Paeniglutamicibacter kerguelensis: one gene and its partner. The protein of the gene in region 1 interacts with the protein of each later gene in a pairwise test. Links are inferred from orthologs where the notes say so. Each region holds a gene or a part of one and is shown on either strand. Other genes may lie near its edges.

Region 1 (5,794 bases):
TCCCCCGCCGGGTGGCGATCACGCGCCCGCCTGCGCGTTCCCGGCACCACCCCGCTTTCACCCATCATTACGGAGGCCACAGCATGAGCAAGACCCGCATCCTGATCTGCGACGACCAGCCGTTGATCCGTTCCTCGCTGGAGCTGATCCTGGGCACCGACGAAAACCTCGAGGTCGTCGGCACCGCCGCCGACGGCGAGCAGGCCGTTGCGGCAACGCGGTCCCTGCACCCCGACGTGGTGCTGATGGACATCCAAATGCCGGTGCTCGACGGGGTGGCGGCCACGGCACGGATCACCGCGGCAAGCGCCGCGAAGGTCGTGGTGTTGACGACCTTCGACCGCGACGACTACCTCTTTGACGCGATCGATGCCGGGGCCAGCGGTTTCCTGCTCAAGAACACCGAGCCGGAAATGCTCCTGGCCGCCGTCCATGCCGCGGCCGGAGGGCAGGCGCTGCTCTCCCCCGAGGTCACGCTGCGCATCATCCGCCGAGGCACCGGCGAGGACCGGTACGCATCCGCCGCGCGCCCGCAGTTGGACCCGAATGACCAACGGGTCCTCGACGCGCTGACGGCCCGCGAACTCGAGGTGCTCACCAGGCTGGCCAGCGGCCTGTCCAACACGGAGATCGCAGCGGTCCTTTCGGTCTCCGAGGCGACGGTGAAAACGCACCTGTCAAACATCCTGGCCAAGGCCGGGCTGCGGGACCGGGTGCAGGCAGTCGTCTTTGCCTACCGCGCGCGGCTCATCCCTTTGACGGAGGTCTAGGAAACCGGTTCCCGCAAGTTCATTCGTTTGAACGATCCGTCCGCCGCGGGGCCCACCATAGATTGGAGGGCAAGGGAACAGCCAGCTTCACAGTGAGGAAAACCAGCAGGTGTTAGAGGTACGGAATCTTACGCGGCGCTTCGGGGAACGGACGGTGCTGCACGACGTCTCCTTCGGCGTCCCCGCCAACGGCATGACGGGATTCGTCGGGGCCAACGGCGCCGGCAAGACCACCACCATGCGCATCATCATGGGCGTGCTCAAGGCCCATGGCGGCGGGGTGCTTTTCAACGGCGAGCCGCTTGTCGACGCCGACCGGGCCCGCTTCGGCTACATGCCGGAGGAACGCGGGCTCTACCCCAAGCAGCAGGTCCTCGACCAGCTGCAATACCTGGGCCAACTGCACGGCATGGGCCGGCACGATGCCCGCACCGAGGCGCTGAACCTGCTGGACCGCTTCGGCATCGCCGACCGCACCAAGGACAAGCTCGAGTCCCTCTCGCTGGGCAACCAGCAACGCGTGCAGGTTGCCGCCTCGCTGATGCACCACCCCACCGCGCTCATCCTGGACGAACCGTTTTCCGGGCTCGACCCGATCGCCGTGGACTCGATGAGCTCGCTGCTGGCCGAACGCGCGGCCACGGGCGTGCCGATCCTTTTCTCCAGCCACCAACTGGATTTGATCGACCAGCTCTGCGACAACCTGGTGGTGCTGGCCGAAGGCAAGATCGTCGCCTCCGGTTCCGCCGGGGAGCTGCGCGCCCGCGCCAGGTCCACGCACGTGATGGTGACCCCGCCGGATGCCGGCTGGCTGCGCGAGATGCCCGAGGTGAACGTGCTCGATGTTGCCGGCCCCCGCGCCGTCGTCGAGTTCGCCGATGAAGAGTCAGCCCAGCGCATCCTGCGCGCGGCACTTGACCGCGGTAGCGTCACGGAGTTCGCACCGCAGCGCCCCTCGCTTGCGGAAATCTACCGGGAGGTCATCCGATGAGCAGCACAACACCGGCCACGACCAGGCAAGGCACCCCGTGGCTGATCGTGACGCTTCGCGAGGTCACCGTGAGGCTCCGCGACAAGTCCTTCATCATCTCCACGGCCATCACCCTCGCGTTGATTGTCGGTTCCGTGGTCATCTCCGGGATCCTGGCCGACCGCACCACGGAGGCCTCCGTGGCCTTCGCCAACAATGACCAAACTGCGGCGCTGGTCCAGGCGGCCAACGAGCTCGCCGTGGAACAAGACCAAAAGATCGTGTTGACGCCCGCCCCGCTCGGTTCCGAGGAACAGGCCATGGAGGCCCTGCGGGCCAAGAACACGGATCTGGTGCTCACGCCGACGGCCGGGGGCTACAGCCTCACAGGGTTGACGGATGTCCCCGCGTCGGTGGAGAAGTTGCTCGCCGATGCGGCAGCAGAGCAGGCCCTTGAGTCGAACGCCCAGAAGTTGGGTGTCTCCGTCGAGTCGCTGACCGCGGGGTCCACGGTCACCTCGGTGTTGCTGGAGGGCGACCAGGAACGCAACTCGATGGCAACGGTCATGGGGTTCATCTTCTCGTTCCTCTTCTACATGTCGGCGTTGATCTTCGGCATGCCGATCGCCAATTCCGTGGTGGAGGAAAAGCAGAATCGCGTGGTGGAAATCCTCGCTACCGCCATCCCGATCCGCCAGTTGCTCACCGGAAAGATCCTGGGCAACCTGATCCTGGCCATGGGCCAGCTCTGCCTTTTCGTGGGCATCGGATTGCTGGCGCTGAGCATGATGCCTACCGAGATCCCGTTCATTTCCGTGGTCATTGCAGCCTCCGGGTGGTTCCTTGCGTTCTTCCTGGCAGGCTTCCTGATCCTTGCCGCGATCTGGGCGGCGCTCGGCTCGATGGCTTCCCGCACTGAGGACCTGCAGCAGTCCACCGGTCCGGTGATCACCGTGCTGGTTGCCGTGTTGTTCGTGGGGATCTACGCCAAGGGCACCTTGCTGGTTGTCGCTTCCTACATACCGGTGATTTCCTCGGTTGCAATGCCTATCCGACTGCTGAGCACCAATGTTCCGCTGTGGGAGCCATTTGTCTCGCTGGTCATTGCGGTGGCTGGAGCTTGGATCATGGTGCTGCTTAGTGAGCGGATCTATCGCCGGGCGATCATGCAGACCGGGTCGGCGCTGTCATGGCGCAAGGCATTGAAGCTCGAAGAATAGCTTCACGAAAATCTTTAATGCTCATTTGAGCAGGTATTGGAAAGTACCCGGCCTCGTGTGCAGACAGCAGTAACTATCCGTGGAAGTTCTGAGTCCGCTTGCATGGCATCGGAAATAACCTTCAAGTTTTTTGGTTTGTGCCCTACGCGATCGATCTAGTTTGCACTGCCAATTTTGTATCGTTCCAGTCTGACACGTAGCACGGGAGCATCCAGATTTAGGATTTCTGGAAATTCTGGGCAAAGTGCTCCGGCTGCTCACCATAGATATTCGAAGGACCCGTCGTTCCCCAACTCAGTATCCCTGAACCCTTGGCACTCATATTGAGCCGTCGGCACTGGCCGTCGGCGCCACTCGCTAAGATTGCGTGAGAATCGCATCGTTATTGGGGGAACAATTGAAAAAGAAATACATGGCTGTCGCCGCGCTGTCAGCCCTCCTACTCACAAGTTGTAGCTCGTCGCCAGAGGCACTACCAACAGCCACCAACGACTCGTCAGCGAGCACCGCTCCAACAAATGCCGCCCCAAGTGCGGTTCTTCCATCGCCGTCATCGAATATGAACGAGCGGGGCCAGATCGCCAAGAAACTTGGCGAAACCGGAGGCATTCCCGGAGAAGACGGCGAGCTAGACCTCAAATTCGCTGTAACCAAGTTTGAGTTCGTGAAGTGCTCCAAGTATGCGGGCGATCTGAACGGTCGCGCTCTTGCTGCACATGTCGAGGTGGAAACGACGGGCAACTACGAAGGGCCGCTTACGGTCGACGGTGCGCCAGGCCTAATAAGCTTCGTGGCATACCACTGGCGCGGTTACGAACCTGACGGTACACGGATGAATGACCTGGATAGCACAGCCGTCCAGAATTGCTTCGAGTCCAAGGCAAAGCTTCTTCCCGATTACATCGGGAAAGGTGAAAAGGCTAAAGGCATGGTCCTGCTCGATGTAACCACCAAGTCCGGCGAGGTCGCATTCAATCCTTACGGCGACGGCGGGTGGGTCTGGGAGTACCCTGGCGAGAAAGCTAATGTCTAGGGCACGAGACTCTGGAAAATCGGTTTCCCTCGGTGGAGCACCTAGCTGATTGAACGACGACTAGTAGCTTTGTTCCTTTTCCGGTTGGTAGCAAGCACTGTAGTAGTGCATAGATGCTCATAGGCCCCATGAGTCATACTACCTTCAGGTAAGTAACAGACCGGCGCTCGTTCCCGGTCCCGAGACAAAAACAGCGAAGGCCCGCAATGCTCCCCCTTTCAGGGAAGCATTGCGGGCCTTCGTCGTTAGAGCTTCGGGTTGCTAGATAACCGAGTCGCTCAGGTGGTTCGGGGTACCGAAGCGGTGCGCAGTGATGGAGACTGCCTGCTCGTGCAGGAAGGTCAGCATTTCCACGCGGCCTGCGGAGACCACGTTGTTGGCGTAGATCGCAACATCCGGCTTGCCGTTGGTTGCCTCGGCAACATCGGTGATCGAGCCACCGATGAGGCGGATGCGGGCTGCGGAGTCCGGGCCGGTCTTGGCGGCGAGGCGTGCGGCGCGTGCACCGAAGGCCTGGTCGTCTTCAACGAACACGGTGGCCGAGGATTCGGTCAGTACGGTGCGGATCGCGGCCGGAACCTCGACTGCGGAGGAAACGGTGACGCGGGATCCGGCGGTGATGCCTGCGGCAACAACGCGGATCAGCTCGGCGATGCCGTGGCCCGAGGTTTCGCCCTCGAAGCGAACGGTCACCGGCAGGGCGCGGTAGCGGAAGACGTTGCGCTCTGCGTGCAGGCCGGAAACGTCCTTGGCGGTGTTGAACTCGTTGATCCAGGCGTCGTTGTCGGACGCCAGAGCACCTTCGAGCCAGGTGAGGTCGGCTTCTTCGAGGCCTGCGGTGCGTGCTGCGTTGAACAGCGCCGATGCCGAGGCGGAGAGGATGCCGGACTTGGCAAGCGGGGCGTCTTCCCAGGATCCCATGCCCACCAGGTAGTTCGGTCCGCCGGCCTTGGTGCCTGCGCCGATGGCCGACTTCTTCCAGCCGCCGAACGGCTGGCGCTGCACGATTGCACCGGTGGTGCCGCGGTTGATGTAGAGGTTGCCGGCCTGGATGTTCTCCAGCCAGTAAGCCATCTCATCGGAGTCCAGCGAGTGCAGGCCGGAGGTCAGGCCGTAGTCGATGTCGTTGACGATCGCCACTGCCTCTTCGAGGGTCTCCGCGGTCATGACGCCGAGGATCGGGCCGAAGTACTCGGTCAGGTGGAACTCGGAACCGCGCTTGACGCCGGAGCGTACGCCCGGGCTCCACAGCTTGCCGGAGTCATCCAGCTGCTTGGGCTCGAGAACCCACTTTTCGCCTTCGCCCAGGACGGTCAGGCCGCGGAGCAGCTTGCCCTGTGCGGCCTCGATGACCGGGCCCATCTGGGTCTGCGGATCCTGCGGGTAGCCGACCTTCAACGAGCGGGCGGCGTCGATGAGCTGGTTGTGGAAGCGCTTGGATTCGGCAGCCGAACCAACCAGCACCACCAGCGAGGCGGCGGAGCACTTCTGGCCGGCGTGGCCGAAGGCCGATGCCGCCAGGTCCTTGGCCGCGAGGTCAAGGTCGGCGTTCGGGGTGATGATCAGGGCGTTCTTGCCGGAAGTCTCTGCCAGCATCGGCAGGTCCTTGCGGAAGGAGCGGAAGAGCTCGGCGGTCTCGTAGCCACCGGTGAGGATCAGGCGGTCAACGGCCGGGTGCGAGACAAGCTCGGTGCCCAGGTCGCGCTCGGAGAGCTGGACCATCTGCAGCACGTCGCGCGGGACGCCTGCTTCCCAGAGGGCTTCGATCATCACGGCGCCGGAGCGTGCTGCCTGGCCGGCA
Region 2 (6,770 bases), 2.1 Mb from region 1 along the record:
GTGGCTTTCGGCAAGGAGAAAATCAGGCACGCCCCGCCCCTAGACCCCGCCGGCACGCTGACCGACGAAGACAAGCACCTGCTTGACCAGTACTACTCGCGGGGCGCTCCAGGTGCCGGGAGCGCCGGCCCGTAGGATGCGGGCCGGCCGCGTCGACCCGCGGCCCGCGTCGCGAAGGAATACGACGGAGGTTCCCTCCCTCTTGAACGGGAACGTGCATGGTGCTTTGCTTGCCATGGATGCCCGGCAACGTTGGCCGCAAATTTCCGGCCGTGCCCGATTCGCCCGGTTCAAGGACTCCGCCGGACGGCCCGTCTGGCCGCGCCGGGAGAAACATCCGGTTAGGACACAGCCATGCTTGGGCGCGAGGAACTCCACAAACTACTTGAAACCGAAACCACCGTTGTTGGCCCGGTCGGTGAAAGGATCGGCAGGCTTGGCCACCTGCTGCTTGACGCCAGAACCGGGGAGCCCGGATTCGCCACCGTCCACACCGGCTTTTTTGGAACAGCCGAAAGCATTGTCCCGCTCAACGATGCCGCAATCTCCCGGGGCATCCTCCACGTCGCCTTTGGCAAGGACGTGGTGCGGCACGCGCCGAACATCGATCCCCTGGCCGAGCTGAGTCTCGCGGACGAGGACAGGCTCTTCGATTACTACGGACTGGCACCGCGGGACGCCGCCGGCAGATCCCACGGCGCCCACGCCGCGGATCCCGCCGCCGCCAATGCGGCACACGCGACACGCGCCTCGGGCTTCGAGATGGACGAGCGGGTCATCGCCGTGGACGACGACCAGGGGCGTCCGCTCCTGCGCAAGTACGTGGTGACGGCCAGCGAAACGGAGGCCACGAAGTCTCCCAGGGCAACGGGGCAGCCCGGCAGGCACGCGGCACCGCCGGAACGCTGATCCCGAAGGGGGCCCCGGCCCCGCGTGCTGCGCCGTGTCTGTCATCCGGCATCCAAACGTTCCCCGTCTTCGTCTGCGTCCGCGTCGGAGGTCGGGCCGGCGTTGCTGTGTTGCAGCGTCGCGCCGAGGCCCAGATGCGCCGCGCCATCGTCCGCGACCAGCTCCGCCTCCCGCAACGGGTCAAGGTCTTCACGCGGTCCATTGATTGCTTCCCCGCGTCTCGGTTCAAACTCCGGGCTGTTCGTGGTCATTTCTCTTCTCCCGCCCATGCAACGCTTGCTCCGGGTTCACCCCGGTTGTGCCAGGATTCTTTCGCCGAGTCGATTCCCGTGCCGGACGCCGACCCCGTGCCCCGGCCTTTGCGCGATCGGTTCGCAACCCGGGAACGGATCCGCCAACCGCCGCGCTACTGCCAAGCTACTGTGCCCGGGACGGCGTTCCAACCCCCAAAAGTCCCACGGATCCACACTCCCGGGATCATTCCGTCGTGCCCCGCCGACGGGCCCTGCAGCCGCCCAAACGCGAAGCCCGCGGGGCGGGTCCCGCCGAAGATCCGCCGGACACCGTCCGGGAACGACCCCGGCACCGCGCCACGCTGTGGCCAAGGTCGTCCTTTCGGTTCATGCTTGGGTGCGCCCGGGTGGCTAGAGTGGTAGAAGCGCAAAATCACACACCACAAAATCTCAAGGATGGCAGATGCATCGGCTGGCCGTACTCTCACTGGGCAACCGGGCCCTGATCGCATTGATTACCGTGTTTGTCGCGGTCTTCGGCGTGATCACGATGGGGCAACTCAAGCAGGAACTCATTCCCTCGCTGGAATTCCCGCGGATCTCGGTGGTCGCAGCCCAGCCCGGCGCCTCCCCGGAAGTCATCGACAAGCAGGTCGCCCAGCCGCTGGAGGGCGCCTTGCAGGCCGTCGAGGGGCTCGAGTCCTCCTCCTCCACCTCGCAGACCGGATTCACCACCGTCTCGCTGTCGTTCGTCTACGGAACCGACCTTGACCGCGCCCGCGCCCAGGTGGACAAGGCCATCTCCAACGCCAAGGCCACGCTGCCCGCGGACGTGGAACCTTCCGCCTTCGCCGGGTCCATCTCCGACTTCCCGATCGTCTACATGGCGGTCTCCGGCGGCGAGGACCTGAACGCGCTGCGCTCGGACGTCGAACGCCTGGTACTGCCCAAGCTCTCCAAGATCGACGGGGTGCGCACGGCCGACGTCTCCGGCGGCACCTCGCAGCACATCGCCGTGCTGCCCAACAACGCAAGGCTCGCCGCCGAGAAGCTCGGCGTCAACGACCTCAAGAAGACCATTGAGGACGGCTCCGGGCTGATGCCGGTGGGCCGCATGGAGGCCGACGGCCTGGACCTGCCCGTCACCAGCGGATCGCTCGTCGACTCGCTGAACGCGGTCAAGGCCCTGCCGGTCAAGGGCTCCACCGGCGTGCTGAAGCTCTCCGACCTTGCCACCGTCCAGATGCAGGACGATCCCGCCACCTCCATCACCCGCACCAACGGCGTGGAAACCCTTGCGGTCTCCGTGACCAAGAAGCCCGACGGGGACACCGTCGGCATCTCCCACGCCGTCACCGCGATGGTCCCGGAGCTGGCCGCGCAGCTGGGCGACGGCGCGAAGTTCACCACGGTGTTCGACCAGGCACCCTTCATCGAACAGTCGATCCACGACCTCACCGTCGAGGGCCTGCTGGGCCTGGGCTTCGCCGTGATCGTCATCCTCATCTTCCTGCTCTCGGTGCGCTCCACGCTTGTCACCGCGATCTCCATCCCGCTCTCCCTGCTGGTCACCTTCATCGGGCTGCGCATGGGCGGCTACTCGCTGAACATGCTGACCCTGGGCGCGCTGACCATCTCGATCGGCCGCGTGGTCGACGACTCCATCGTCGTCATCGAAAACATCAAGCGGCACCTGGCCTACGGCGAGGACAAGAAGACCGCGATCACCACCGCGGTGCGCGAGGTCGCCACCGCCGTCACCGCCGCGACGCTGACCACCGTGGCAGTGTTCCTGCCGGTGGCGCTGGTCGGCGGCATGGCCGGGGAACTCTTCCGCCCGTTTGCGCTCACCGTGACGATCGCGCTGCTGGCCTCGCTGCTGGTCTCGCTGACCATCGTGCCGGTGCTTGCCTACTGGTTCCTAGGGCACACCCAGCCCGGCGCCGCCGACCCGGCCGCCGCCCGGACCAAGGCGGAGGCCAAGGAGCGCAACTCCTGGCTGCAGCGCGGCTACGCGCCGGTGCTGCGCGGCACCCAGCGGCACCCGGTCATCACGCTGCTGGCCTCCGTCGCGATCCTGGCCGGCACCGTGCTCATGGTTCCGCTGGTGCCCACCAACCTGCTCGGCGGCACCGGGCAGAACTCCTTCTCCGTCACCCAGGCCATGCCGGCCGGGTCCTCGCTGGACACCACGCTCAAGGCCGCCAAACCCGTGGAAAAGGTCCTGCGCGCCGTCCCCGGCGTGCAGGACGTGCAGATGACCGTCGGGACGCCGTCGGGCGGCTTCGCCTCCTTCATGGCCGGCGGGTCGGACACCGCGAGCTTCACCGTGATGACCGATGCCAAGGCCGACCAGCAAACCATCATGGATGCCGCCCGGGTGGCGGTCGAACCGCTGGCCAAGGGCTCGACGATCTCCCTGTCCGGGTCCGAGGGCGGCATGGGCGGCTCGAGCGCCGTCACCGTGCAGGTTGGCGCCCCCACCCCGCAGATCCTCGCCGAGGCCACGGCCGCCACCGCCAAGGCGATGGCCGGGATCCCCGGCGCCACGGATGTCAGCGACAACCTCTCCGAGGCGCGCCCGCAGGTTTCCATCAAGGTGGACCGGGTCAAGGCGGCCAAGGCCGGCCTGAGCGAGACGCAGATCGGCGCGCTGGCCGCCGGCAACATCTCCCCGGTCCCCGCCGGCACCGTGCGCGTGGGCTACACCGACTACCCGGTGAGCATCGGCGAGGGCACCGACCTGACGTCCCTGAACCAGCTGCGGGACCTGGCGCTGCCGACCCCCGGCGGCCCGGTCAAGCTGGGCGACGTGGCGACGGTGGAACGCACCGAGTCCCCCGCCACCATCACCTCCTCCAACGGCGACCGCATCGCCACCGTGTCCATCACCCCGGGCGAAAACGACCTCGGTGCGGTCTCCGCGGAGGTCGCCAAGCGGCTTGACAACCTGGCCCTGCCGGCCGGGGCCACCGCGGAGCTCGGCGGCGCCGCCACCGAGCAGGCCGAGTCCTTCTCCCAGCTCTACCTGGCGCTGCTGGCGGCCATCGCGATCGTCTACGTGGTCATGGTGGCCACGTTCAAGTCGCTGGTGCAGCCGCTGATCCTGCTGGTCTCCATCCCGTTCGCCGCCACCGGCGCGATCGGCCTGCTGCTGCTCACCGGCGTGCCGCTGGGGCTGCCCTCGCTGATCGGCATGCTGATGCTGGTGGGCATCGTCGTCACCAACGCGATCGTGCTGATCGACCTGATCAACCAGTACCGGCACGCCGGCGTCGACCGGCCGGCGATGAACCTGCCGGACGCCATCTACCACGGCGCCCGCCAGCGCCTGCGCCCGATCTTGATGACCGCGATGGCCACGATCTTCGCGCTGGTCCCGATGGCCATGGGCCTGACCGGCGGCGGAGGATTCATCTCCCAGCCGCTGGCCGTGGTGGTCATCGGCGGCCTGGTCTCCTCGACCGCGCTGACCCTGGTCCTGGTCCCCGTGCTCTACCACCTGGTGGAGGGCGCCAAGGAACGCGGCGCCAAGCGCCGCTCCGACAAGCGCCGCAAGCCCGGCGGCCCCGCCACCTCGACCAGCGAGCTGATCAAGGCCATGGACGACGCCGGCAAGGTCCCCGTCTACGGCTCGTCCGCCACCGCGGCCGAGACCAACAGCATGGGCATGGTTCCGCCGCCGGTCAGCGCCACCTGGACCTACCCGCCGGGCACGCTGATCAACCCCGCGACGGGCTCGATCCCGCTGACCCGCCGGGAACGCAAGGAAGTCGAAGAGGGCATGCACGACCAGAAGCCGGCCGCGAAGCCAGGCCCGAAGTCGAAGCAGAAGCCGGCCCAGTAGCCCGCCGGGCACCACGGCAATGGCCGGCGGATCCATCCGGATCCGCTGGCCATTGCCGGCTTCAGGAACTCTGCCTCCGGGTCCCCGCGTCGTGAAGGCTCAGGCGTCCCGGCGCTTGAACACCCACAGCCCGGCGCCCAGCAGGACACCCGCCCAGGCGACCAGCACCACCAGTGCCGTTCCGGCACCGTAGGGTTCAACCAGCCCTGTGCCGAGGACCTGCCCGGCGGTCGTCGGCAGATACGCAGCCGCATTCCGGACCCATTCCACATTGAACAGCGGAAGGATCTGCGGCAGCCCGAAAATCAGGACGAACGCACTGGTGATGGCCCCGGCGGTGCTGCGCAGCAGCGCCCCGATGCCCAGCGTCACCAGCGAGAGCAGACCCAGGTACACCGCACCGCCGGCCAACGCCGTGAACAAGTCCGCGGCCGTGAACCTCCCGTAGTCGGCCGCGGCGGGTGCCGCGACCAGCGTCCCGACACCCACCATCGCCAGGCCGGAGCCAAACCCGAACATGCCGAGCACCGCGGCCTTGGCCCCCAGCAGTCGGCGGCGCACCGGGACCGCCTGCAGGGAGGAAATGATCGTCCCGTTGGCGTATTCGGAGGTGATGGCCAGCGCCGCGATCGCCGCGATGAACAACTGCGTCAGCTGCAGGGATGCCAGCGACATGAACGGCGCCGGCATTTCAGACTCGTAGCCGTTGTCCCCGCTGGCCTTCGCAGAGAAGGCCAGCAGCCAGGTCAGGGCCAGGTGCACGATGAACGCCGCAGCCAATGCCACCCGCGTGGAGCGCACGGCCCACAGCTTGGTGGCCTCGAATGAAACGGCCGCCCCGAACCCGGGTTTTGGCCCGGCGACGGCCCCACGCACCATCGTCGTCCCGCTCATGATTCCTCCCCGATCCGTGTTGGCATGTAGTCAAGGCTCTGCGCCGTAAGCTCCGTGTAGGCCTGCTCGAGCGATGCCCGCTGCAGGCCCAGTTCGTTCACGCGCACGCCCATCGCGTGTGCAATGCCGCCGATCTCTTCCGGGCTCGCCCCGGTGACGCGCAGCGATTCGGGTCCGGCCAGCATCACCGCGTACCCCGCGCGTTCCAGCCCCGCGGCGAGTTCGGCGGCCTGGGGGGAACCGACCAGCACCAGGTTTCGCGCGCTCGCGGCCAGCACGGCCTCCATCGATTCGTCGGCCAGCAGCTTCCCGCGCCCGATGACCACCAGGTGGTCGGCGGTGGACTGCATCTCGCTCATCAGGTGGCTGGAGACGAAGACCGTCGCCCCGGCCGCAGCCTTGGTGCGCATGAGCCCGCGGATCCAGGCGACGCCGTCGGCGTCCAGCCCGTTGACCGGCTCGTCGAACACCAGCACCTCGGGTTCCCCCAGCAGCGCCGCTGCGATGCCCAGCCGCTGGCGCATGCCCAGCGAATACGTGCCGATGCGCCGGTGCCCGGCGGAGGCCAGTCCGACCTCCTCCAGCACCTGCCCCACCCGGGACACCGGGATCCTGTTGCTGCGCGCGAGGCCGACAAGGTGCGAATCCGCGCGCTGTCCGCGGTGCCCGGTGCGCGGCTCCAAGAGGGCGCCCACGGTGCGCAGCGGTGCCGGAAGTTGCGCGTAACCCAGCCCGTTGATGGTTGCCCGCCCGATGCTGGGCGCATCCAGGCCCAGCAACATCCGCATGGTGGTGGTCTTCCCAGCTCCGTTCGGACCCAGGAACCCCGTCACCTTCCCCGGCGCCACCGTGACGTTCAGCCCGTCGACGGCGCGCGTCGGCCCGTA

The links.
Region 2: the proteins of JOF47_RS14635 (region 1) and JOF47_RS05115 interact in binary tests that used the Bacillus subtilis proteins (3 or more experiments, as listed by UniProt). The link is inferred for Paeniglutamicibacter kerguelensis from one-to-one orthologs.

What each region holds. Positions count from the first base shown.
Region 1 is NZ_JAGIOF010000001.1:3,195,374-3,201,167, forward strand. What follows is about bases 860-3,858. They hold JOF47_RS14635 (ABC transporter permease), read left to right. Parts: upstream 860-1,757; coding sequence 1,758-2,960; downstream 2,961-3,858. Other genes in these bases: JOF47_RS14630 (ABC transporter ATP-binding protein), read left to right, coding at 880-1,761; JOF47_RS14640 (hypothetical protein), read left to right, coding at 3,358-3,858. Also shown: JOF47_RS14620 (sensor histidine kinase), read left to right, coding at 1-87; JOF47_RS14625 (response regulator), read left to right, coding at 84-770; more of JOF47_RS14640, read left to right, coding at 3,859-3,993; JOF47_RS14645 (proline dehydrogenase family protein), read right to left, coding at 4,255-5,794.
Region 2 is NZ_JAGIOF010000001.1:1,132,936-1,139,705, reverse strand. The notes cover bases 1,215-5,189. They hold JOF47_RS05115 (efflux RND transporter permease subunit), read left to right. Parts: upstream 1,215-1,605; coding sequence 1,606-4,989; downstream 4,990-5,189. Other genes in these bases: JOF47_RS05110 (ABC transporter permease), read right to left, coding at 5,089-5,189. Outside these bases: JOF47_RS05130 (PRC-barrel domain-containing protein), read left to right, coding at 1-135; JOF47_RS05125 (PRC-barrel domain-containing protein), read left to right, coding at 355-909; JOF47_RS05120 (hypothetical protein), read right to left, coding at 951-1,160; more of JOF47_RS05110, read right to left, coding at 5,190-5,883; JOF47_RS05105 (ATP-binding cassette domain-containing protein), read right to left, coding at 5,880-6,770. UniProt on the Bacillus subtilis protein: Required for self-resistance to surfactin, an antimicrobial lipopeptide surfactant produced by B.subtilis. Also required for swarming motility.